2 linked regions of the Rhodobium gokarnense genome follow. The protein of the gene in region 1 interacts with the protein of each later gene in a pairwise test. Links are inferred from orthologs where the notes say so. Each region holds a gene or a part of one and is shown on either strand. Other genes may lie near its edges. The genes, in order: rlmN and ftsZ.

The links.
Region 2: the proteins of rlmN (region 1) and ftsZ interact in binary tests that used the Escherichia coli proteins (3 or more experiments, as listed by UniProt). The link is inferred for Rhodobium gokarnense from one-to-one orthologs.

Annotation. Positions count from the first base shown.
Region 1 is NZ_JAOQNS010000003.1:8,683-18,735, reverse strand. The notes cover bases 2,773-5,686. They hold rlmN (23S rRNA (adenine(2503)-C(2))-methyltransferase RlmN), read right to left. Parts: upstream 4,874-5,686; coding sequence 3,671-4,873; downstream 2,773-3,670. Other genes in these bases: M2319_RS05245 (DUF1176 domain-containing protein), read right to left, coding at 5,052-5,564; M2319_RS05255 (hypothetical protein), read right to left, coding at 3,144-3,674; M2319_RS05260 (hypothetical protein), read left to right, coding at 2,773-3,059. In the rest of the region: M2319_RS05280 (ABC transporter permease), read right to left, coding at 1-156; M2319_RS05275 (ABC transporter ATP-binding protein), read right to left, coding at 167-886; M2319_RS05270 (arylesterase), read left to right, coding at 1,006-1,638; M2319_RS05265 (arylesterase), read left to right, coding at 1,798-2,436; more of M2319_RS05260, read left to right, coding at 2,481-2,772; M2319_RS05240 (sigma-70 family RNA polymerase sigma factor), read left to right, coding at 6,011-6,580; M2319_RS05235 (TrmH family RNA methyltransferase), read right to left, coding at 6,664-7,266; M2319_RS05230 (NADPH:quinone oxidoreductase family protein), read left to right, coding at 7,483-8,457; M2319_RS05225 (YkvA family protein), read right to left, coding at 9,156-9,521; M2319_RS05220 (4a-hydroxytetrahydrobiopterin dehydratase), read right to left, coding at 9,593-9,880; M2319_RS05215 (low molecular weight protein-tyrosine-phosphatase), read left to right, coding at 9,987-10,053.
Region 2 is NZ_JAOQNS010000003.1:322,251-332,321, reverse strand. Bases 2,859-5,790 are described here. They hold ftsZ (cell division protein FtsZ), read left to right. Parts: upstream 2,859-3,407; coding sequence 3,408-5,174; downstream 5,175-5,790. Other genes in these bases: lpxC (UDP-3-O-acyl-N-acetylglucosamine deacetylase), read left to right, coding at 5,551-5,790; ftsA (cell division protein FtsA), read left to right, coding at 2,859-3,316. Outside these bases: murB (UDP-N-acetylmuramate dehydrogenase), read left to right, coding at 1-225; M2319_RS06770 (D-alanine--D-alanine ligase), read left to right, coding at 229-1,158; M2319_RS06765 (cell division protein FtsQ/DivIB), read left to right, coding at 1,155-1,994; more of ftsA, read left to right, coding at 1,991-2,858; more of lpxC, read left to right, coding at 5,791-6,516; M2319_RS06745 (outer membrane protein assembly factor BamD), read left to right, coding at 6,693-7,580; DNA repair protein RecN, read left to right, coding at 7,679-9,343; NAD-dependent DNA ligase LigA, read left to right, coding at 9,737-10,071. UniProt on the Escherichia coli protein: Essential cell division protein that forms a contractile ring structure (Z ring) at the future cell division site. The regulation of the ring assembly controls the timing and the location of cell division.

The sequences.
Region 1 (10,053 bases):
CAGGGAGCCGACGCCGGCGATGGTCGCGACGCCGAGGAGGATGCAGGCGAGGAAGACGTAAAAGCCTTTCAGCCCGCCGCGCAGCTCGCGAAAGGCAAAGCGCGAGGCGATGGCGTAGGACGGCGTAGCGGCGGCAGGGGCGGACGGAAGGCTCATCAGTGGTCGCCTATTGCGCCGCCTGGGCGGCGTCGCGCAGCACGATGGTGCCGGAATGCATTTCCACCACGCGGTCGCAGCGCTCGGCCAGCTCGGGGTCGTGGCTGACCAGCACCAGCGTGGTGTTGCGGGCCTCGGCGGCGGCAAACATCAGGCTAGCGATCTCGCGCCCGGTCGCCTCGTCGAGATTGCCGGTCGGCTCGTCGGCGATAACGATGGCCGGCATCGGCGCCAAGGCCCGGGCGATCGCCACGCGCTGCTGCTCGCCGCCGGAAAGCTCGGCCGGATAGTGGGAGACGCGCGGGCCGAGGCCGACGGTCTCAAGCTCGGCGCGGGCCCGCTCGAAGGCATCCGGCGCGCCCTGAAGCTCCAGCGGCACGGCGACGTTTTCCAGCGCCGTCATGGTCGGGATCAGGTGGAAGGACTGGAAGACGATGCCGATGTTGCGGCCGCGAAACTTTGCGAGCGCACTCTCGTCGAGCTGGGTCAGATCCGCTCCGGCGACGACAACGCGGCCGCTGTCGGCGCGCTCAAGGCCAGCCATGGCCATCAGCAGCGTCGACTTGCCGGAGCCGGACGGGCCGACGATGCCGACCGACTGGCCGTTCTCGATCGAAAGGTCGACGCCTTTGAGGATGTGAACCCGGCTGGCGCCGGAACCCAGCGTCAGGTGCACCTTGTCGAGTTCGATGACGCTATCGGTCACGCTTTCGGTCGCATTTTCGGTCACTGGCCGATCCAAGGGGCGGTGTCCTATATTCTGTCAGGTGAGAGCGGGCGCGGTTCAGGGCGGATGCCCTGCCATATGGGGCGGCGCACGCAAGGCTTCAATTCGACCAGGGAAATCCGATGCGGCCCGAACCGATTGTCTTTCTGTCGATCCTCGGCATCCTCTTTGCCACCTTCAGCGCCATGGCCGGGGAGCACGTGAAGATCGTCGCGCTCGGCGACAGCCTGACCGCGGGCTACGGCCTGCCGCCCGGAAAGGGCTTTCCGACGCTGCTGGAAGGAACGCTGCGCGGGCGCAACCACGACGTCGAGGTGGTCAATGCCGGCGTCTCCGGCGATACCTCCACAGGCGGGCTTTCCCGCTTCGACTGGTCGGTGCCGCAGGATGCCGATGCGCTGATCGTCGCACTCGGTGCCAACGACGCGCTGCGCGGCATCGATCCGGACAAGACCCGCGCTGCGCTGGAAGGAATTCTGGAGAAGGCGAAGGCGCGCGGGTTGCCGGTGCTGCTGGCCGGGATGCTGGCGCCGCCGAATATGGGGCCGGACTACCAGGCCGAATTCGATCCGATCTATCCGGAGCTGGCGGAAAAATACGGGGTCGTCTTCTACCCGTTCTTCCTTGAGGGCGTTGCCGCCAAGCCGGAGCTGAACCAGGACGACGGCATGCATCCGAATGTCGACGGCGTCCGGGCGATGGTGAAGGGCATCCTGCCGAAGGTGGAGGAACTGATCGCCCGGGCGAAGGGCTGATGTCGGCGGCGTCTGTCGCGGGCGTTGCGGAGGTGCTTGGGGCGACGGGCCGCGCCAGGGCCGGGTATCCATGTGCTAGGGGTGTCGGCGCCGGCCGGCGGTCCTGATTCCCGTGGAGTGCCCGGTCAGGCGGTCTCAATGAAACAAAAGGACCTCCGCATGCGCTTTCCCAGACTTTTCGTGCTCGTCGTCCTCGGCGTGCTGCTTGCTCCCCTCAACGCCCTGGCGGACGGGCCCGTCAAGATCGTCGTCCTCGGCGACAGCCTCGTCGCGGGCTACGGCCTTGCTGCCGGTAGGGATTTTCCGGCCCGGCTCGAGGCCGCGCTGCGCGCGAGGGGCAAGGACGTTTCGGTCGTCAATGCCGGGGTGACCGGCGACACCGCTTCGGGCGGGCTCTCCCGCTTCGAGCGGTCGGTTCCCGAGGACGCCAAAGGACTGATCCTGGAACTCGGCATCAACGACGCCATGCGCCGGATCGATCCGCAAAAGACCGAGCGGGCGCTGCGCGCCATCCTCGACAAGGCGAGGGAGCGGGGCATGGCCGTGCTGATCGCCGGCATGGTCGCGCCGCGCAGCGCGGGGACGGACTATGCGGTCCGGTTCGACCCGATCTATGGCCGGCTGGCCGAGGACTACGGCGTGCCGCTCTACCCGTTTTTCCTTGACGGCGTCGCCGGCAAGCCGGAACTTAAACTTGCCGACGGCATCCACCCCAACCCTGAGGGCGTGGAGGTTCTGGTGACACGGATTCTGCCGAAGGCGGAGGAGCTGGTCGAGCGGGCCGCGGCCGCGAAGTAGCGATTGGCAAGCCCACAATTTGTGACGCACGGAAGGGGGCGGCGATGAAACGGGACACTGCCTTGGCCGGTCTCGCCGTGCTCGCCCCCACGGTCCTTTGCGTCCTTGCTCTCGTCAGCCCGCCGGCGGCGGCGCAGGGCTGGTCGGGCTCTTCCTTCATGCCGAGTGAAGGCACCGTGCGCTACGAGATGAGCCTGCAGCACATCTGGTCGCCGGCGCGCATGCGCATGACCGGCACCATGAGCGGCGATGCGGCCGGCATTCGCCAGACCCATTGCCTGCAGATGCCGGCGACCCCCGTCATGACCTGCCAGCGCACCGTCAACGGCGAGCCCGGACCGATCTACCAGGTGCCGGCGGCGCCCTTCGGGACGGCCGAGATGATGCCGCGCGGCTTCGGAGGGTATCCTGGAGGCGTCTATCCGGGCTTCGGCGGCTATCCGGGTATGGGGGGCGGCAATGGCTGGGCGCCCGGCTCCACGCTGCCCGGTTTCGGCACGCCGCCCTTTTCCTTCCCGGGCGGGCCTTATTCGGGTGGTCCGGAAATGGAGATGTCGGGAAGCTGGGAATGGCAGGGCTGGCGGATTTCCGGCCGCTTCGTCTATTCGCCGGTGGTCTGGTAGTTTTCTGAGACGGGCATTGACCGCGGCTCGCGAAGCGATCTGCCCGGCCGGCCAAATCCTCCGCGCGTTCTGGACCGAAGGTCTTCAATGCCCTTTGGGCGGGAGATCGCGCATGTCGGTGTCGGTGGTTGCCTGTTCTGGGCGAGCCGCCGTTTGGCGATGTCCGACCCCGACCTCCTGCCACTTACCCGCATTGCGGCCGGCGAGCAGCCAGTAGACGGCGCCGGCGAGGATGCCGGCGGCGAGCAGCAGCTCCCAGGCCCTGAACTCCGAGACATGGGTGTGCGGCACGATGTTGGTCGTCACGCTGGAGACGGCGGCAACGGCAAGGCCGCCGAGAAGATTCGACAGCGCGCTGCGGATGCTGAAGATCTCGCTGGCGATGATGGCAACGGTCGCCGGGATCAGGAAGGCGGCGCCGAGATAGGAGCCGGCAAGGCCGACGAGCAGGCCGGTCTCGATCATCGCCGCCGTCGGGTCGAGATAGGGATCGCGCAGAGCCGACCATTCGGTTCCGGCCGACAGGGTGACGACGGCGCCGGCCACATAGGCGGCAATCAGGTAGACGACGATGACCCAGAAGGACCTTAGGACGATGGCGAAGATGCGCCTCATGCCCCGGTGCCCGCGATCATCGCCTCCATGGCCATGCGCTCGCGGGCGCGAAGGCGCTCCGAGGCCGATTTGAGCTGGCCGCAGGCGGCGAGGATGTCGCGGCCGCGCGGGGTGCGGATCGGCGAGGCGTAGCCGGCCCGGTTGACGATCGCGGCAAAGGTCTCGATCGTCTCCCAGTCGGAGCACTCATAGGCCGAGCCCGGCCAGGGGTTGAACGGGATCAGGTTGATCTTGGCCGGAATGCCCTTCAGGAGCCGGACCAGTTCGCGGGCCTCTGCGGGGCTGTCGTTGACGCCCTTCAGCATGACGTATTCGAAGGTGATGCGGCGGGCGTTGGAGAGGCCCGGAAAGGTCCGGCAGGCCTCCATCAGCTCGGCGATCGGATACTTCCTGTTGATCGGCACCAGCACGTCGCGCAACTCGTCGCGCACGGCATGGAGCGAGATCGCCAGCATGGCGCCGATTTCCGCACCGGTCCGCTCGATCATCGGCACGACGCCGGCGGTTGACAGGGTGATGCGCCGGCGCGACAGGCCGAGGCCTTCATTGTCCGAGGCGATGAAGAGCGCTTTCTTGACGTTGTCGAAATTGTAGAGCGGCTCGCCCATGCCCATCATCACGATATTGGTCACGAGACGGCCTTCGCCCGGAACGATGGCCCCGGTCGGCGTAGCCGCGTCCGGAAAGTCGCCGATGCGGTGGCGGGCAAGGCGGATCTGGGCGACGATTTCGCCAGCAGTGAGGTTGCGCACCAGCTTCTGGGTGCCGGTATGGCAAAAGGCGCAATTCAGCGTGCAGCCGACCTGGCTGGAAACGCAGAGCGTGCCGCGCCCCTCCTCGGGGATATAGACTGTCTCGACCTCGACCGGGCGTCCGGCGCCATTGGGGGAGAAGCGCAGCAGCCATTTGCGGGTGCCGTCGACGGAGACCTGTTCGCTGACGATTTCCGGATAGGCGATGCTGTAGGCGGCATCGAGCCTTGCGCGCAGATCCTTGGCGATGTTGGTCATGGCGGCGAAGTCGTCGACGCCGCGCAGGTAGATCCAGTGCCAGAGCTGGGCGACGCGCATGCGCACCTGACGCTCCGGCACGCCAACCTGGCTGAGCGCCTCGCCAAGTTCCTCGCGATCGAGGCCGACGAGATTCGGGCGCTCGGCGCTTGCGGCGGGCGTTTCGGAAAGGGATGCGGTCTCGGTCATTGGCGGTCCGGTTGGCGTCTGTTCGTCAGGGGGCATGCGGCAACACGAAAACGAGCGACGCGGCCAATGGCCCGTCGCCCGTCTCGATACTCTCGGCCGATCATAGCCCAAAGCCGCCATATGGTGCCAGAGGCGGCGGCTTCAAAGGGCTCCGCCCCGCGGGCGGTCCCGCTTTCGGCTATTTGCAGGCGTTTGCCACGGCATCGAGCGCCGCGGTGATGCCGGACAGCGAATAGCTGTAGCTGGTGTTCGTGCCGCGCTGGGAAACGCCCTTCACCGTCATCCGCGAGCCCGCCTTCATGGCACCGACCAGCCGCTGTTCCTCGGCGGCGTTCGCCACCCAGGCCCCGTCACCCTTGGTGAACATGGAAAAGCTGGTGCCGTCGACGTCGACGCTGAGGTCGGAATCGGTCTTGAACGGATAGCCGACGAACATCGACGGCTCGTTGGCGACGTTCTGACCGGGACGGGTGCTGACGAAGAAGTAGACGTCGCCGTGGTCGACCGGCGGGCCGGGAAGCTTCTGCTTCGGCACGGACAGTGCGTAGCAGACCTTGCCGGAGGAATCGGAATAGGTGCGGACCTCCCAGTCGTTGTGCTTGGACAAGACACGGGAGGACTGCGCCTGAGCGCCGCTCGACAGAGCTACGGTCACAATTGCGACCAGGGCCGCTAAGCGTAATTTCATCATATCGTTCCGCTTTGTTCCTGCTCGTTCGATTGGGTCACCGTCACGTTTCCACGGTTTCCTCAAGAAAGCGTTACCAATTCATTGCGTCAGTGGCGCGCATTTTAGGCGTTTTTCGGGACGGGCCGCCGGTTCTCGGCCGGGGGCCGGCCTGCCGCCGCGGGCGGCAAGTTTAATCTTCCCTTAACAATAATTTTATCCCCGCTCTGCGGCGCCACCTCCGCCTTGAGCGTTACACGTGTCAATTCCCCTTTAGGAGACTGTTCCAAATGGACGTTCACCGCTCTAAGGTCGTTGGCTCAGAGGCTGTCGACAACAAATCAGGCGACAGTTTGTCATAAAGGATCGTTCGGCGGACGTGAAGACATCGCCCCGGATTGAGATGCCGTTCCGGCCGGGGGCGGGTGGAACGGAAGGGGGCACCGGCACAACCTGCATCAAAAACCAAAATGACTGTTGTGAGTAGACAGGAACACTTTGCCGACCTGATTGAACGGGTGGCTCGCGACGGCGACCGCGACGCGTTCACGGAGCTGTTCGACCACTTCGCCCCCAGGATCAAGGCGTATCTGATGCGCATCGGGGCCGAGGCCGGGCTCGCCGAAGAGGTCACCCAGGAGGTCATGGTCACCCTGTGGCGCAAGGCCGCCCAGTTCGATCGCAAGAAGGCGACGCTCTCCACCTGGCTGTTCCGGGTCGCGCGGAACCGGCGGATCGACATCCTGCGCCGTGGCAGCGATGCGGACCTTCCGTCCGACGATCCGCTGCTGATCCCGGAGGGCGATCCCGATCCGGAAACCCTCATCGATGCCGACCAGCGCGACCAGCGGGTGCGCGCCGCGCTCGCCGACCTGCCGGAAGAGCAGGTCGACCTCATTCGCCTGTCGTTCTTCGACGGCCTGTCGCACGGCGCCATCGCGGACCGCACCGGACTGCCGCTCGGCACCGTGAAGTCGCGCATCCGGCTCGCCTTCGGGCGCCTGCGCAACGCGCTCGCCGAAGACGCCGCCGGCGGGTGACTGCGGCGCGACCGGGCGCGTCACCGTTTCAAGCTTCCTCGTGCGCTTTTGCAGAACCGGGCCCCGGCGTCCGCGGTGGGGCGTTATTTGCGTCTTTCGCCGGTGTCGGGGGCCTGTCTTTTCGGCTGGAAGATCGTCTCGGGCCGGCGTCCGGAGCGAAAGCGCGGCTTGCCGTGGACATGGACCGCGATGTCTTCGCTCGGCGCCCCGGCCGCGACCGGGCGCTCGGCGAAGCGCCCCATGGTGCGGACGCGGTCATACATGACGATGGCGCCGGCCGTTGCCACGTTGATGCAGAAGGCGGTCGGGATCTTGATCACGTGGTCGCAGCGCTCGACCATCTGCGGCGACAGCGAACCCGCCTCCGAGCCCAGCACATAGGCCGCCCGCAAGGGATGGCCGAAGCTCGGCAGTTCCACCGCGTCGTCGAGAAGCTCCACGCCGACGAGCTTACAGCCGGCCGGCAGGTCCATCTCCTGAACGCCGGGCCAGGCGAAATAGGGCATGTGCTGGGCCGAGCGGGAGGTGTCCGATCCGGTTCGCCCGAGTGCCCGGTCGGCATCGACGGTGAAGGCAAAGGCGGCGCCGAAGGCATGGGCCGTGCGCATCAGATTGCCGAGATTGCCGGGCTTGGAGAGGCCCTCAACGCCGATGGCGAAATAGCCGCGCGGGGGTTTTGACGTCATCGCTTCCGTTGCTTCCCTTTCGCGCCAGGCCGGATGGCACCGGGACGGCGGCTGTCCGGCCGCTGGCGGCTTCCGGCGAATCGGCACCCATGCTACCAGATTGGGGTGCCGGTCCGCCGTCCGCGGCGGATTTCCGGCCATCAGCGTGGTTGCATGGCCGGGCGGGGCGGCGGTGTCAACCGAAAGGGCGTTCCGGATCGGCCGGGGGAGGGGTTGATGAAAGCGGTTCTGTGCAAGGAACACGGCGGCGAGGACCATCTCGTGCTTGCCGATGTGGACGAGCCCGTCGCCGGTCCCGGCGAGGCGGTGGTCAGGGTCCATGCGGCTGCGCTCAATTTCTTCGACACGCTGATCATTCGCGGCAAATACCAGTTCAAGCCCGAGCTGCCGTTTTCGCCGGGCGGCGAGATGGCGGGCACGGTGGAATCGGTCGGCGAGGGCGTCGATCGGCTGAAGCCCGGCGACCGGGTCGTCGGCTATATCGGCTGGGGCTGCTGCCGGGAAAAGGTTGTGGCGCCGGAGGATCAGCTCATCGTGCTGCCGGACGGGGTCGATTTCGAGACCGCCTCCGGCCTCATCATCATCTACGGCACGACGCTGCACGCGCTGGAAGAGCGCGCGAACCTCAAGCCCGACGAGACGCTGGTGGTGCTCGGCGCCTCCGGCGGCGTCGGCCAGGCGGCGATCGAGCTCGGCAAGATTCTGGGCGCTCGGGTCATCGCCTGCGCGTCGTCGCAGGAGAAGCTCGACTTCTGCCGGTCGCTCGGCGCCGACGACCTGGTCAACTATGCCGACGGCGACCTCAAACAGCGCCTGAAGGACCTTACCGACGGCGCCGGCGTCGACGTCGTCTACGATCCAGTCGGCGGCGACCATGCGGAACAGGCGCTGAGGGCGCTGACCTTCGGCGGCCGGTTCCTCGTCATCGGCTTTGCCTCCGGCGAGATCCCGAAGATCCCGCTGAACCTTGTGCTCCTGAAAGGCATCGACGTGCGCGGCGTGTTCTGGGGCGAGGCGGTGGCGCGCGATCCGGACCGGCACCGGGAGAGCATTTCGCGGCTCCTCGCCATGGTCGCGGACGGGTCCTTGAAGCCGCACATCCACGCCACCTACCTGCTCGACGAGGTGCCCGAAGCGCTCACGGAAATCCGCGAGCGCCGGGTCAAGGGCAAGGTGGTGATCACGCCTTAGTTTGTCGCTCACGGCCGAGCGTTCGCTACGCTCACTGGCCTCCGCGGGGGCGGCGCAACGGCGCCGGCGCGCAGTCGCGCTTGCGCGCCCTTTGGGCGCGATGGTGCCTCGCGAGGGTTTCTTTGCGCTCGCGGCCGAGCGCGTGCTTTGCCCGCTGGTCTCTGCGGAGGCGGCACATCGGAGCCGGCGGCCGGTCGCGCTTGCGCGCTCTTTAGGCCCGATGGTGCCGCCTTCCTCTCCCCGTCACCCCGGGCGGAGCGAAGCGGAGACCCGGGGCCTATTGCCCATTTCGACACGGTAACCCGTCGCGGGGCTTGCTACGGCATCGGCCTGTGCGAAAGCCGACCGAACAACAGTCGGCATACCGCATTGAGACGGGCAATAGGCCCCGGCTCGAGGGCCGGGGTGACGACTGATTTTTTGGGCTTCTGCCTGAGTCTCGGCAAGCGGCGCACTGCGGCGTGGCCTGCGTCGCTCTGGATTGCTTCGCTGCGCTCGCAATGACGGTTTTCTCAATAGTTTCAGCGTCATTGCGAGGAGGCCGACAGGCCGACGCGGCAATCCATGCTGAGTTGATAGGGGAAAGAACGCCGCCATGGGGCACAGCTTCAGGCTGCAGGGGCGCACCGCGGCGGAGTGTGTGACTTGGGCGCAAGTCGGGAGAGGGGGCGGAGCAAAGCGGCAGAGTAGCGTGCGCCCTACCCCTGCTCCTCCAGCGCCTTTTTTGCCGCCACCCGGTGGCGGTCCTTGATGTGGCCGATGACCATGGCGATGGCGCCGGTCAGCACCGTGACGTCGTCGGAGAAGCCGACGACGGCGAGCATGTCGGGGATCGCATCGAGCGGCATGACGAAATAGGCAAGCGCGCCGACGAGGACGGCGCGGACCCTCAGCGGGGTCTCCGGGTCGAGCGTCGCGTAATAGGCCGCGACCACGTCCTCCATCATCGGCACCTGGCGGGCGGCGCGCTTGACGGTGGCCCAGAAATCGCGGCGCACGCGGGTCTCGTCCTCCGGGTCCGGGCCGAGGATCTCGCCGTCGAGTGCTTCGGTCTGCGCGGTCATTGCCGTCCCTCGCGGTTCAAGTCGGGTCCCACATGACATGGGGACGATGACGGCGTCTGGCAACAATCCGGTCAACTCATGCCGTCGATGGTCTTCGCAAGGCCGATGTCGCGTTCGCTGAGGCCGTCCGCCTCGTGGGTCGTCAGGACGATCTCCACCTTGCTGTAGACGTTGAACCATTCGGGGTGGTGGTCGGCCTTTTCCGCATGGATGGCGACGCGGGCCATGAAGCCGAAGGCCTCGGCGAAATCGGAAAAGCGGAAGCTCTTCGATATGGCGTCGCGGCCGTCTACCTCGCTCCAGCCGTCAAGGCCCGCGATCGCCTCGGTTCGTGCGGCTCCGGTCAGTTTCTCCACCATGTCGGTCCTCCTCATGCTTGGCGTTCGATCCCAAAAGAGGGTAGGGCTCTCAGTCGCGATTCCGAGCCCCCTGGCGCCTTCTCAAGCAATCCGGGAGAAAAAATTCGTGCGGTCCGTCCTCTTCGTCTGCCTTGGAAACATCTGCCGCTCGCCGCTCGCCGAGGGCGCGTTCC
Region 2 (10,071 bases), 310 kb from region 1 along the record:
GCGGCCGGCTGCCGCGGCCTCAAGGTCGGCGGCGCTGAGGTCTCGGAAAAGCACTGCAACTTCTTGATCAACACCGGAACCGCCACGGCAGCCGACCTTGAGCTGCTCGGCGAGACCGTCCGCGCGCGGGTGCTGGAGACCTCCGGCATCCGCCTTGACTGGGAAATCAAACGGCTCGGCGTCCTGCCCGAGGGGGTGACCATCGAGCCGTTCCTCGGGAGATAATCGATGGCCAACCAGAAACACATCGCCGTCCTGATGGGCGGCTGGGCGTCCGAACGGGACGTCAGCCTCAACACCGGCGCCGGCTGCGCCGAAGCGCTGGAGCGCGCCGGCTACCGGGTGACGCGAATCGATGTCGACCGCAACATTTCCGCGGTGCTCGCCGATCTGAAGCCGGATGTCGCCTTCAACGCCCTGCACGGCCCGTTCGGCGAGGACGGCTGCATCCAGGGCATCCTGGAATATCTCGCCATCCCCTATACCCATTCCGGCGTGCTTGCCTCGGCGCTCGCCATGAACAAGGAAAAGGCCAAGCACATCTTGAAGGCCGCCGGCGTGCCGCTGGCCGAACACAAGGTCATGCACCGGCTGGAGGCCGCCAAGGGCCATCCGATGAAGACGCCCTACGTCGTCAAGCCGGTCACCGAGGGCTCGTCCTACGGCGTCCTCATCGTCGGCGAAGGGGCCGCGCATCCGCCCCAGGAACTCTACCGGGACGACTGGCCCTATGGCGACATGGTCATGGTGGAACGGTACATTCCGGGACGGGAACTTACTTGTGCGGTAATGGGTGATGTCGCCCTCGGCGTGATCGACATCGTACCGGTGGGTCTGGACTTCTACGACTACGACGCGAAATATCGCCCCGGCGGATCAAAACACATCCTGCCCGCAGAAATTTCACCGAATATTTACCAATCTATACAGAATCTTTCCCTTAAGGCGCATCAAGCGCTCGGCTGTCGCGGCGTGTCACGGGCGGATTTCCGCTATGACGACCGGCTTCATGGCACAGGGGAACTGATTTGCCTTGAAGTTAACACCCAGCCGGGAATGACGGCGACGTCGCTTGTGCCCGAGATGGCGGCCCATGCCGGTCACTCCTTCGAAGAGCTGGTGGCATGGATGGTGGAGGATGCAAGTTGCGGGCGATGATCCGTGATCGCGCGAGAAAGACCAGAAGGACGGCACGGCCGGACATCCGTCCGGCGTGGCTGCCGGCCCGTGCCGGGACCTTTGCCGCCCTTGCCTTCCTCGCCGGCTGGGGCTGGTACGGCATCGTGCTTGGCGGCCATGCCGCGGAGGTGACCGACGCCGTCTCCGAGACCGCCGGCTTCTCGATCAAGGAAGTGCGCATCTCCGGCCAGAAGGAGATCGAGGAGCGCCAGATTCTCTCCGCGCTGGCGATCCCGGAAAAGAACTCGCTGTTCACCTACGACATCGCCTCGGCCTACTCCCGCGTTTCGGACATTCCGTGGGTCGAACAGATTTCAATTCGCAAGCTCTACCCGGCGACCCTGCAGGTCACCGTCAAGGAACGGGAGCCCTTCGCGCTGTGGCAGCGCGGCCAGGTGCTTTCCGTCATCGACCGCGACGGCAGGGTGATCGCCGATACCATCCGCCCGCGCTATGCCGGCCTGCCGATGATCGTCGGCCATGGCGGCCAGAAGCGCGCCGCCGACTATGTCGAACTTCTCAACCGGTTCCCGACCCTGAAGCCGCGGGTCAACGCCGGCGTGCTGGTCGCCGAACGGCGCTGGAACCTGGTGCTCGACAACGGCATCGAAATCCGGCTGCCGGAAAAGGGCGCCAATGCCGCGCTGAAGGAACTGGTCGCACTCGACAATGAGCACGGGCTCCTGTCGCGCGACATCACCGCCGTCGACCTCCGGCTCGACGACCGCATCGTCGTCCGGCTCTCCGAGGGCGCTGCGGAAGCGCGCCGCGAATTCATCAAGAAGAGCGGCCTGACCGCCGGGGCGGAAACATGAGCGGCGCCGTTTCGGACACCCGCGTGCCCCGGATGCGGCCGCTGACGACACGGCGGCCGTCGATCGTGTCGGTGCTCGACGTCGGCTCGACCAAGATCTGCTGCCTGGTCGCCAAGCTGAAGCCGCGCGAGGCCGACAAGCTTCTTCCCGGGCGCACCCACACCATCGAGGTGATCGGCTTCGGCCACCAGCGCTCGCGCGGCGTCAAGTCCGGCGTCGTCGTCGATCTCGATGCCGCCGAACAGGCGATCCGCATGGTCGTCGATTCGGCCGAGCGGATGGCCGGGGTGACCATCGAATCGCTGATCGTCAACGTCTCCTGCGGCCGGCTCGGTTCCGAAGCCTTCTCCGCCAACGTCCTCATCGACGGCGAGGAAGTTCGGCGCAGCGACATCCAGCGAGTGCTGGAAGCCGGCAGCCTGCACACCGCCCATGACGGGCGCATCGTCGTCCATTCGCTGCCGATCGGCTACGCGCTCGACGGCAATCGCGGCATCGACGATCCCTGCGGCATGATCGGCAAGCGCCTCGGCGTCGACATGCATGTCGTGACCGCCGACGCCGCGCCGGTGCGCAATCTGGAACTGACCGTCAACCGCAGCCATCTCGACGTCGAGACCATGGTGGCGACACCCTATGCGAGTGGCCTGTCGACGCTGGCGGAAGACGAGGCTGAACTCGGCGTTGCGGCCGTCGACATCGGCGGCGGCACGACCTCGATCGCGGTCTTCGCCGGCGGCCAGGTGGTCCATGTCGACGCCGTGCCGCTCGGCGGCCACCACATCACAACGGATCTGGCGCGCGGCCTGTCGACCAGGCTGCAGGACGCCGAACGACTGAAGACCTTGCACGGCAGCGCCATCGGCACGGCCGCGGACGAGCGACGGGTGCTCACGATTCCGCCGGTCGGCGAGGATGACGGCGATGCCGCGACCCAGGTTCCGCGAGCCCTTTTGTCCCAGATCATCGGCCCGCGGATCGAGGAGATCCTGGAAATGGTGCGGGATCGCCTCAACCAATCGGGTTTTGCCGGGCGTATCGGCAAACGCGTCGTCCTGACGGGCGGATCGAGCCAGCTTACCGGCCTGCCGGAAGTGGCGCGACGGATTCTCGGGCGCAATGTCCGGCTCGGGCGGCCTCTGGGTGTGGCCGGCCTGCCGGAGGCGGCCAGGGGTGCGTCCTTCGCGTCGGCGGTCGGATTGCTGATCTATCCGCAAGTTGCGCAAATCGAACAGTTCGAAGTGCGTTCCGCCCGCCAGAAAATGACAGGAACTGGAGGCTATTTCTCCCGGTTCGGGAACTGGATCAGGGAAAGCTTCTGACAGCCGCGGAAGGGTCAAAACGGTGACGGTTGAAGAAGACGGAACGGAACGCCGCGAAGACGCGGCTGCCAATGAAGCACACGAGGGTGCCATGACAAGTATCAATCTGAAGATGCCGGACATTACCGAGCTGAAGCCCAGGATTACCGTGTTCGGTGTCGGTGGCGCCGGTGGCAATGCGGTCAACAACATGATCCAGGCCGGGCTGGACGGCTGCGACTTCGTCGTCGCCAATACCGACGCCCAGGCGCTGTCGCTGTCGAAGGCGGAGCGGATCATCCAGATGGGCGTGGCGGTGACCGAGGGTCTCGGCGCCGGCTCGCAGCCGGAAGTCGGCTGTGCCGCGGCCGAAGAGGTGATCGACGAGATCAAGGATCACCTGGAAGGTGCGCACATGGTGTTCGTCACCGGCGGCATGGGCGGCGGCACCGGCACCGGTGCGGCGCCGGTGATCGCCCGGGCGGCCCGCGAGCTCGGCATCCTGACCGTCGGCGTCGTCACCAAGCCGTTCCATTTCGAGGGCCAGCGCCGCCAGCGCACGGCTGAGGCCGGCATCGAGGAGCTGCAGGCCAGCGTCGACACCCTGATCGTCATTCCGAACCAGAACCTGTTCCGGATCGCCAACGAGAAGACGACCTTCGCGGACGCCTTCGCGATGGCCGACCAGGTGCTCTATTCGGGTGTTGCCTGCATCACCGACCTGATGGTCAAGGAAGGCCTCATCAATCTCGACTTCGCCGACGTGCGCTCGATCATGCGGGCCATGGGCAAGGCGATGATGGGCACCGGCGAGGCCTCCGGCGAGAAGCGCGCCCTGCAGGCGGCGGAAGCCGCGATCGCCAATCCGCTGCTCGACGAGACCTCCATGAAGGGCGCCCGCGGCCTTCTGATCTCGATCACCGGCGGCAAGGACCTGACGCTGTTCGAGGTCGACGAGGCGGCCACCCGCATCCGCGAAGAAGTGGACACCGAGGCCAACATCATCCTCGGCGCCACCTTCGACGATTCCCTGGAGGGCATCATCCGCGTCTCCGTCGTCGCCACCGGCATCGACCGGGTCGAGATGGAAGAGGCGAGCCCGGCCGAGACCCGTATGGCGGAGCTGGCCGCGCGGCTGAAGAACGCCTCCGGCAAGGGCGCCGAGCGGCCGGAGATCGCTGCGGACATCGCGCCGATCGCGGCCGAGACGACGCCGCGCACGGTGCCGGCAACGCCGCGCCCGCAGGCGGCCAAGGCGCCGCGTCCGGCCGAGCCGCCGCGTGCTGCCCCGACGAGCGCCGACCCGGAGGTCACCATCGAGCCCTATCGGCCCGAACCGGTGATGGAAGACGATGCGGCCCCGGCACTCGACGAGGCCCCCGCTGTGGAATCGGCGGCAGACCAGGTCGATGGGCCCTACATCCCGCCGGCAGCGGAAATTCCGGTGCGCGCGCCGCGCATGCCGCGGGTCGAGGAGTTCCCGCAGATCGCCCAGCAGGAGCTGCGCGGCGGCGAGGACCACGACGAGGAGCGCCGCCCGATCAGCCTGCTTCGGCGGCTGGCCAGCGGCCTCGTCCACCGGGAAGACGAGGACGAGGAGCACGGCTTGCCGCCGCAGGCCGCGGCCTCGCCCGCCCGCAAGGAGCCGGTCCGGCCGGAGCCTGTGCGCACCGAAGCGCCGCGGGCCGAAGCCCCGAAGCCGGCAGCCTCGCGCAAGCCGACCTCGGAATTCGCCAAGCCGCAGGCGCCGCGCCCGCAGGCCGAACGCCCGCGCCAGGCCGAACTGGACCCGCACGGCCGGACGATGCCGCCCCAGGCTTCGCCGCTCGAGGACGACCAGCTGGAGATTCCGGCGTTCCTGCGCCGCCAGGCCAACTGACGGCCTCAAGCGGGACCTGACGAAGACAAAAAAACGGGCGCCGGCACAATCGGCGCCCGTTTTTTGATCCTGGTTTTGAAATAGGCAAAGGACCGTTTTGCGGTTCCATGATAGTCAATGGATTCAATAAGTTACGAGTGTATCAGTCGTAACAAAACGTAAAAAAGCTTGATTTTGTTCCCCACCCCCCGGCCTATAAAGTGACGATCGGTCCGGTCGACTACAGGTCGCATCGGATGGGGATCTGTGCACCCGCCACCTCCAGGCGCCGGTTCGAAACACTTTCGACATTTGCGCAGGACCCCTCAAGGGACGGAACGGACCGACCCGGCACGGCCGGCGGCTTCGGACCGGAGTTTCAACGAAGGGGCACTTTATGAAGCGGTACAACAATCGGCATAAAGGAGAGCTCCAGACGACCCTCGCCGAGGCGGTAACCCTTTCCGATATTGGCGTACATTGCGGCCAGCCCGTTTCCATCACCCTGACCCCTGCCGATCCCGATTCCGGGATCGTTTTTCAATTGAGCCACCCCAAATCCGGCGCCGAAGTCGAGATTGAGGCAACCTGGCAGTCCGTCGCCGCGACGGAGCTGTGCACGGTGATCGCCTCTCCGTGCGGCGCCAGTGTGGCGACCATCGAACATCTGATGGCGACCTTCCGCGGCCTCGGCGTCGACAACGTCGTGGTGGAGATCGACGGCCCGGAAGTCCCGGTCATGGACGGCAGCTCGGGGCGCTTCGTCGACGCCATCGAGCAGGTCGGCCTCGTCGCCTCGTCCACCGCCCGGCGCTATCTGCAGGTCCTGAAGCCGGTCCGCGTCGACCGCGGCGACTGCTTCGGCGAGTTCCTGCCCCATGACGGCTGCCGCTTCGACATCACCATCGATTTCGACACGCCGCTGATCGGCCGCCAGCGTTTCGACGCCGAGCTGACCCCGGAGGTGTTCCGCGACCAGCTTTCCCGCGCCCGCACCTTCGGCTATCTGCGCGACGTGGAGAAGCTGTGGTCCATGGGCTACGCCCTCGGCTCGTCGCTGGAGAATTCCGTCGCCATCGCCGACGACCGCATCCTCAATCCGGAGGGCGTGCGCTGGCCGGACGAGTTCGTCCGCCACAAGGCGCTCGACGCGGTCGGCGACCTCGCCCTTGCCGGCATGCCGATCCTCGGCCTCTACCGCTCCTACAAGGGCGGCCACAAGCTCAACTACCTGGCGCTGAAGGCGCTGATCGAGGATGCCTCGGCCTGGCGGGTCGTGGAGAAGCCCTCGCGCGGCGTTGCCGGTCATGCCGATGTCGCCACCTTCGTCAATGCGCCCCTGCTCGGGCCCGACGTTTCCTGAACCGGCTCGCTGCCGCGCGCGCATCTTCCCTCGGTCACAAAAATGCTCCAATGCCACGACACAGAACGTGGCATCGCGCCACCATTTGGGGTAAAAGGCCCGGATGGGCGGGTTTGAAAGAACCGAATTCCGGCACGTTGCGTATCGCCGCGCCATCTGAAGGGACCGACGCTCGCATGGAGACCATGAGACATCCGCGTCACCGAAGCATTTCGGCAGAGCGGGGCATTTCGGCTGATCGGGCTGGCGTGCGCCGGGCCGCGCGTACTGCGACCGCGCTGATTGCCGCTGCGCTGATCGCCGGCGCCTGCTCGACCAAGGAAGAAGAATTCGACGGCACGCCGGCCGACCAGCTCTACAATCAGGGCCTGGCGCTGACGAATTCGGGCAAATACAGCAAGGCCGCCCAGCAGTTCGACAAGGTCGAGAAGGAACACCCCTATTCGCGCTATTCGCAAAAAGCGCTGATCATGGCGGCCTATACGAACTACACCAGCGGCAAGTTCGACGACGCGATCATCGCCGCGCGGCGCTATGCGACGCTGCACCCGACCGATCCGGACACGGCCTATGCGCTCTACATCATCGGCCAGTCCTACTTCAAGCAGATCCCGGACGTCACCCGCGATCAGAAGATGACCGAGAAGGCGCTCGCCGCCATGCAGGAGGTCGTCACCCGGTTTCCCGAATCCGAATATGCCGACGACGCCAACCGCAAGATCAACATCACGCGGGACCAGCTCGCCGGCAAGGAGATGGAGGTCGGCCGCTACTACCTGGCGCGCCGCAACTACATCGCTGCCATCAACCGGTTCCGCGTCGTCGTCACCAAGTACCAGACGACCCGGCACATCGAGGAAGCGCTGGCCCGGCTGACCGAATCCTATTATTCGCTCGGCGTTGTCAGCGAGGCGCAGACGGCCGCGGCTGTCCTTGGGCATAATTTCCCGGACAGCGAATGGTACAAGGACGCCTACACCCTGCTCAGGGAAGGCGGCTACAAGCCGGACGAGGATAAGGCAAGCTGGATCAGCAAGGCGTTTTCCGGTACCGGTCTGATCTGAGCCGGCGGAACGGCCGGCCGGCGCGCCGCGCGGTCTCGCGCGGCCGTCCCGCTTCAGCCGCGCTTATCGCCATCGCATCGATCGTCTGACCGACCGCCATGCTCGCCGCCCTCGCCATCCGCGACATCGTCCTCATCGACAAGCTGGATATTGCGTTTTCCGACGGCCTGACCGCGCTGACCGGCGAGACCGGCGCCGGCAAATCCATCCTTCTCGACGCGTTGGCGCTGGCGCTCGGCGGGCGCGGCGACGCCGGGCTGGTGCGCAACGGCACCTCCCAGGGCCAGGTGACGGCCGTGTTCGATCCGCCGATGGACCATCCGGCGCGGGCACTCCTTGCCGAGAACGAGATCGAGGCCGACGGCGATCTGATCCTGCGCCGGGTGCAGAACGCGGACGGGCGCTCGCGCGCCTTCGTCAACGACCAGCCGGTGGGCGTCGCCATGATGCGGCGGATCGGCGCGAGCCTCGTCGAAATCCACGGCCAGCACGACGACCGGGCGCTTGTCGATGCCAGCGCCCATCGCAGCCTGCTCGACGCCTTCGGCGGGCTTGAAGCCGACGCCGCCAGGGTGGCGGCGATCCACGAGGCGGTGCGCGTCGCGGCGAGTGCCCTCAAGAAGCACCAGACACGGATCGAGGAGGCGCGTCGGGAGGCGGACTTTTTGCGGACCAGCGTCGAGGAACTCACGCAGCTTGCGCCGCAGTCGGGCGAAGAGACCGAGCTTGCCGAGCGGCGCCAGGCGATGATGCAGGCGGAAAAGATCGCCGGCGACATCAACGACGCCTACGAGACGATTTCCGGCCAGGCCTCTCCGGTGCCGGAGCTGTCCGGCGTGCTGCGGCGGCTTGAGCGCAAGATTCCGGAAGCGCCCGGCGTCCTTGAGGGCGTCGTCGATGCGCTCGGGCGGGCGATCGATTCCCTTGAGGACGCCCGCGCCGGGCTGGAGGCCGCGATCGCTGCGTCCGAATTCGATCCGCGTGTGCTTGAGCAGACCGAAGAGCGGTTGTTCGCGTTGCGCGGGGCTGCACGAAAATTCCGGGTGCCGGTGGAGGACCTGTCGGCGCTCGCGGCACAGATGGCCGCCGACCTCGCCGATCTCGATGCCGGCGAGGAAAAGCTGGCAGGGCTGGAGGCCGAACTCGCTGATGCCCGCAAAGCCTATGTCAAGGCGGCCAAGGACCTCTCTGCGAAGCGGCAAAAGACGGCCAAGGCACTGGAGGCCTCGGTGGACAAAGAGTTGCCGGCGCTGAAGCTGGAGCGGGCGCATTTTTCCGTCTCCATCGAGACCGACGAGGGATCGGAAAGCCCTGACGGGTTCGATACCATCGAGTTCTGGGTGCAGACCAATCCGGGCACGCGACCGGGGCCGATGGTCAAGGTGGCGTCCGGCGGCGAGCTTGCCCGGTTCCTGCTGGCGCTCAAGGTCTCGCTCGCCGACAAGGGCTCGGCGCCGACGCTGATCTTCGACGAGATCGACACCGGCGTCGGCGGCGCCGTCGCGGAAGCCATCGGCGTCCGGCTGCGCCGCCTTGCCGAACGGGTGCAGGTCGTCACCGTTACCCATGCGCCGCAGGTGGCGGCCCGCGCGAACGCCCATCTGCGGGTTTCCAAGGCGTCTGTCGGCAAGGAGGCGGTGGCGACGCGGCTCGACACGCTGGGCGAGGCCGAGCGCCAGGAGGAGATCGCCCGCATGCTCTCCGGCAGCACGGTCACCGACGAGGCGCGGGCGGCGGCCGGCAAGCTGCTCATCCATCCGTGAGGGGGTGGGTGGCCCCCAAACGATAAGCACTAGCATCAAGGTCAGCGCATGCGGTTCTGACTGGCGCCCGCACCCCACTCCGCGTCATTGCCGGGCTTGACCCGGCAATCCATGAGGCCTTTCAAAACAATCAGTTGGCAGCTTTTTCGCTCGGCTGACAACACGGTCCGGCCCAGCAGACCGGGAACGCCTGCTGGCCTATTGAAGCGACAATACCTATAGGATAGGCAACATGGATCACCGGGTCTGGGCCCGGTGATGATGCCGAGTGTGTGGGTGTCGGATGCGGTTGGTCGCGGGCGCTTGCCTTGGTCGACCTCCGCGTCATGAAGACGGACGGACGGAACGCCGGGAAACGGTCGCGGGGCGCCGGGCCAACGAGGAGAGAATCGCGTGGCGGACGGGTCGCAAAAGAAGCCGGTTGAAGAGCTCACCGAAGAAGAGGCCGCCGCGGAGCTCGCCCGGCTTGCCGAGGAGATCGCCGGCCACGACCGCCGCTACTATCTGGACGACCAGCCCTCGGTCAGCGATGCGGACTACGACGCGCTGCGCCGCCGCAACCAGGCGATCGAGGAAGCCTTTCCGGAACTGAAGCGCGAGGATTCGCCGACCGAGCGGGTCGGCGCGGCGCCGACGGGGGCGTTTTCCAAGGTCCGGCACGCGGTGCCGATGCTCTCCCTCGACAATGCCTTTTACGACGAGGACGTCGCCGATTTCGCCGCCCGCGT